Regions from separate parts of the Halanaerobium saccharolyticum subsp. saccharolyticum DSM 6643 genome, predicted to be linked through region 2. Evidence: riboswitches for the same ligand, from Rfam matches in the RefSeq annotation. Region 2 holds a riboswitch; the other holds the start of a gene.

Region 1 (2,493 bases), on a different contig from region 2:
TATATTTTCTAAATTTTGATTTAAAGAAATCTTGATATTTTCATCCTGGTCATCACGAGATCCATAATCATCATTTGAATCTGAGCCAGGATAATTGGATTCAGTATTATTAAGTCTGTATGTAATATTAACATCAGACTCCTTACTTAAATCGTATTTATATTTTAAGAAAATATCGTTCCGATCCAATGATGATTTTTGATCAGGATCATCACGATGTTCATCACTAGTTAATTTGTCATATGAAAAAAGTAATGAAGATTTTTCAAAATTATAATTAGTTGTTAAACTATAATTTTGAGTATTAAAAGATCCTAATCCAAATTTAACTTCTGTCTGACTTTCTTCATCAGCATCTTTAGTTATAATGTTAATCACACCACCCATAGCATTTGCTCCATAAATTGATGATGAAGCAGACTTAGAGATTTCAATTCGTTTAATAATAGAAATAGGAATATCTTCTAACCTAATAATACCATCCTGAGGACTATTTAATGGCTGTCCATCTAATAAATATAATATTTGCTTTTGTCTTGCACCTCGAATTATTACATCTTTTTTCCCAGTTAAACCACTAAGATCTTTAATGTAAACTCCACCAGCACCTTGTAATAGCTCTGCTAAATTCTTAGCATTACTCTCTTCTATCTCCTCCTGATCAATAACTTCAATACTAACTGGGGTATCCATAATACTTTCCTCATAACGACTCGCGGTTACAACAACTTCATCCAAATCGATAACATTTTCCTGCGCACTTACTGGCACCGCAAAAATTAAAAGTGCTGTAAGCATAACTAAAACTGATTTCTTTAACATTAATAATTCCTCCTTAGTTTTTGTTTGCTCACAGCCACCCTAGACAAAATAAGGCTATAAAACATAAAAAGACACCCAGGTCTAAATTGAGGGTGTCTGTAGCTTCTTAAATAGCCCACAACCATTCCTGTCTCGAAGATGGCTGTTGTCTTTTCAGGCAGGTCTCCTGACTTTACAGCTCTACCGACTTACCTTCCCCATAATTATTTTTATGAGTGGTTTTAATCGGCCTACTGATTTACAGTGGCGGACCCGTTCAGGAATTTCACCTGATTCCCTATTATCTCCCATTTAAAGAAGCACCTAAAAAGAGAACATTATTTACTTTTCTATTATTACTATTCTCGTAATTTAGAAAAAATCCTTTAATTTATACTAAATAATATAAAATAATTTTTATTATTATATTTTAAAAAAACAATTAAGTTCCAACACTAACAGACTCTGGAAGTGTACTGCCTCCATCAATTACATTTTGAGTCCCTGTCATATAACTTGACTCATCGCTTCCTAAAAATGCAGCTAGCTCTCCCACTTCTTTGGGTTCGGCAAGTCTTTGCATTGGAATTGCTTTTGCCATTTCACTAAGAACTGACTCTGGATCTTCCGGATTTGACTCCTCAGCAATAGATTCTGCCATTGGAGTTCTAACATAGCCAGGACAAATTGCATTTACTCTAATATTATTCTGAGCATATTCAACCGCAAGTGATTTGGTTAGTCCGACTAAAGCAGATTTGCTCAATGCATAAGCAGTTTCTCCAGGATCTGCAACCATATCACCAGTAACAGAAGAAGTAATTACAATATTCCCATAGTCATTCTTTTTCATTTCTGGAAGAACTGCTTTTATGGTATTCCAAGCTCCTTTAATATTTACATCAATATGATAATCTCTATTTTTATCTGACATTTCTAAAAAATTATCTAATTTACACACACCTGCATTTGCTACTAAAACATGAATCGTTCCGAATCTTTCTATCCCCTTATTTACAGCACTTTTTAAATCTTCAAGACTTCGAACATCCGCAACTTCAGCTAAAACTTGATGTCCATCTTCTTTTAATTCTTCCGCAAAATTAACAATTTCTTCTGAAATATCAACTAAAATTAATTTTGCTCCATGTTCAGCATAGACTTCTGCAATTCCTTTACCAATTCCACTAGAAGCACCAGTAATTAAAGCAACTTTGTCAGTTAATTTAGCCATTTAAAACACTCCTTTTATAATATTGTGAATATTTATACTTAATTATAATATAATAAAGAAAATTGAATATGTCAAACCCAACTTAAAGTCAAGTAATCTTAAGTCTTCTGTTTAAACAATTAAATTAAAAAAATATAATAAAAAAGAAGGAATTTCTAAATATTTACATAATTATATATTATATCTAATAAAGGGGGTTTTTAAATGGCATTACATAATAAAATTGGAAAATTAGGAGAAGAAATTGCTGTGAGATATCTAAAAAAAGAAGGTTATTATATTGTGGAAAGGAATTATCGAAATAAATTTGGAGAAATTGATATAATTGCTGCTAAAAAAAGCTGTACAGTCTTTGTTGAAGTTAAAAGTAGAAGTTCAGAAAACTATCTTGAACTAGCAGAATCACTTTATCAAAACCAAATGCACCATATTAGAAGAGCTGCTATTTATTATTTTGC
Region 2 (2,493 bases):
AACCCTTCTAGATCTGCTGATATGATATTCAAAAGGTAATTCTGCTAATACCTTTTTTAGCTCAGTTACGTTATGATTCTCATTCTGCGTAATGGTTATTATATATTCACTGTAATTACTTCGATTCTCCATCTTTCTTTTTCTTTCATAAGCTGATCCTTCTGCAATCCAGAAGCCAAAAAAAGCAAGCCAGGTACTCATCTTAATTTTGGGAACTTCCAACATCTTTTCCACATAATTATCTCCATAAAATTGATAAACTTCTGTTTTTAATGGTGGCAGAATAAAGTATTCCTTGTTTTCTGCTTCCCAATTTCCCTGTTTAGGAATAAAATTATTATTGGAGTTAAAATTTTTAGCTAAAACGAATTTTTTATAATAATTATCTTCCATATGAGGAGCATACTGTTCAACCAATAATTTATGATCTGGAGTAACCATCATATCTAAACTGCGCTGACTAAAATGAATCATTTTCCCATCATAATCTTTTGCAATATGACGAAGTGGTTTTTGATACTCAATTTTATCAGTTTCAGGATTTATAGTACAAACTTTATCTTTTTCATTCAAATCATAAAAATATTTCCAGCCTTTTTCTGTTAAAACTTCAGTGTCTGCAGAATAACATTCACCTTGTAATGTATACATAAAATTTACAATTTGTCCAAGAGCCGTCTTTAAATGCTTTGGTGGTGCGCTCTCAATTTTTGTGGGAACTCCTCTAAAACCAGTCCGCAAAAGTTCCTCTAAATCCCAGCCACAGCAGTAAACACTCAAATTACCAAGATCATGGATATGTAAATCTCCACTGCTGTGCAGCGCTGCAGTCTCTTTGGGATATATCTCCTGCAGCCAGTACTGACCTGTTATCTCAGAGGCAATATAATTATTAAGGCCCTGGAGCGAATAACTCATATTAGAATTTTCATTTACCTTCCAGTCACTGCGGTCTAAATAATCATCCATAATGTTAACTGCATCTGCAAATAGTTTTTTGCTGTCCCTGAGCTTGCTGTGCTGCTCCCGATAAAGAATATAGGCCTTTGCGATTTCGGCATAACCCTTTTCGATCAAAACTTTTTCCACTAGATCCTGGATCTGTTCTACCTCTACTGCACCACCATTTTTGAAAAATATCTTTAAATAAGATAATACCTCAGCTGTTATCTCGGCAGCAATTTGAGGATCAGCCTGATCAACAGCTGCAGCTGCTTTTGCTACAGCATTTTCAATCTTTCCCGATTTGAATTCTACTTTTTTTCCATCACGTTTTTTTATATAATCTAAATTCATAATTCCTCCTTTTCGAACTTATGTTCGCCTTGCACTTAGTTATTTCTCTGCTTATTTGAATTATCCTGCTTATTTCTGACTTTATTTTCAAAACCTATGTAAACTAAAAAATCCCCTCCGCACAGGTTCTGCACGAAAGGGATAATAATATAAGTTAGCTGCAAAAATTTATTTGAAATTAGATAATTTCTCCTAAATCTAAATAAACTTCTGCTCTAACACCCCCTCATGACCCGTGAGTTTATGGTGTTTATAAATAAAGGCAGGTCTTCCGGCTCGGTTCAATTAAAAAACAGCCTTCCCAGTTTCCCAGTGGCAATTTTGATTACTCTTTAAACCTTACGGCGGCGGGACCGCAGAGGTTTTTCACCTCTTTCCCGTTTTAATCCAACCAATCATTTTCGCTATTAACGCCAAAATAATGACTGAAACCCTTATTTAAACTATTAAATTTTTAATTAACTATTTTTATCTTAATACATCTGTCAGTAAATAACAAATATTTCATTTTTAATCTCTAGACTAATTTAAAGCTGAGCCTTAATTACAGACGATTTTTCTTTAAAATACTCACTTTTTGTTTTTTAAGTTTTTTTCAAATTTTAAATTAACAAAGAATATTTTTTCTAGATTATTTTAATCCAGAATATAATCTTAATCTACTTATTTGGGCCCTTAACTACTACCGAACCAAAATAAAATAGAGCAGCAGTAATAATGATCACTGCCCCTGATGGCAGATCATAATAATAAGAAAAAGTTAAACCGCTAAAAGAAAATATTAGACCAAAAATAATAGCCAGTCCCATAATTTTCTTCAAGTTATCAGTATATAATCTTGCTGCTGCTGGTGGTGCTGTTAAAAGAGCAATAACAAGAACTATACCAACAACCCTAATTAAAATAACTATTGCCAGTGCTATCATGATGAAAAGAAAATTTTCTAATAAAGTTGATTTAATTCCAAGCACTCGCAAAAATTCTTCATCAAATAAATACGCCTTCCAATAATTAAAAAGACTGATGATCGCCAGCGAGATAAAGATAGTTAATGCTCCCATCAGCCAGACATCCATTCTGCGAACTGTTAAAATATCACCGAATAAATAAGAAGAAATGTCAGGGGGGTAACCGGGTGTAAAACCAATAAATAAGACTCCAAGCGCCATCCCTAAAGACCAGAACATTCCAACTAAA

Evidence for each region. A riboswitch is a leader RNA that binds a small molecule or an ion and turns the genes downstream of it on or off. The one in region 2 is predicted to bind cobalamin.
Region 1: another riboswitch for cobalamin. It lies ahead of HSACCH_RS06060 (TonB-dependent receptor plug domain-containing protein); the one in region 2 lies ahead of HSACCH_RS14130 (ribonucleoside triphosphate reductase).

Annotation. Positions count from the first base shown of each region.
Region 1 covers NZ_CAUI01000015.1:163,756-166,248, forward strand. Annotated here, with positions in the region: gene HSACCH_RS06060 (TonB-dependent receptor plug domain-containing protein) at 1-822, opposite strand, end outside; cobalamin riboswitch at 962-1,144, opposite strand; gene ucpA (SDR family oxidoreductase UcpA) at 1,244-2,035, opposite strand; gene HSACCH_RS06070 (YraN family protein) at 2,240-2,493, shown strand, end outside.
Region 2 covers NZ_CAUI01000019.1:115,486-117,978, reverse strand. Annotated here, with positions in the region: gene HSACCH_RS14130 (ribonucleoside triphosphate reductase) at 1-1,296, opposite strand, end outside; cobalamin riboswitch at 1,541-1,747, opposite strand; gene HSACCH_RS08085 (metal ABC transporter permease) at 1,956-2,493, opposite strand, start outside.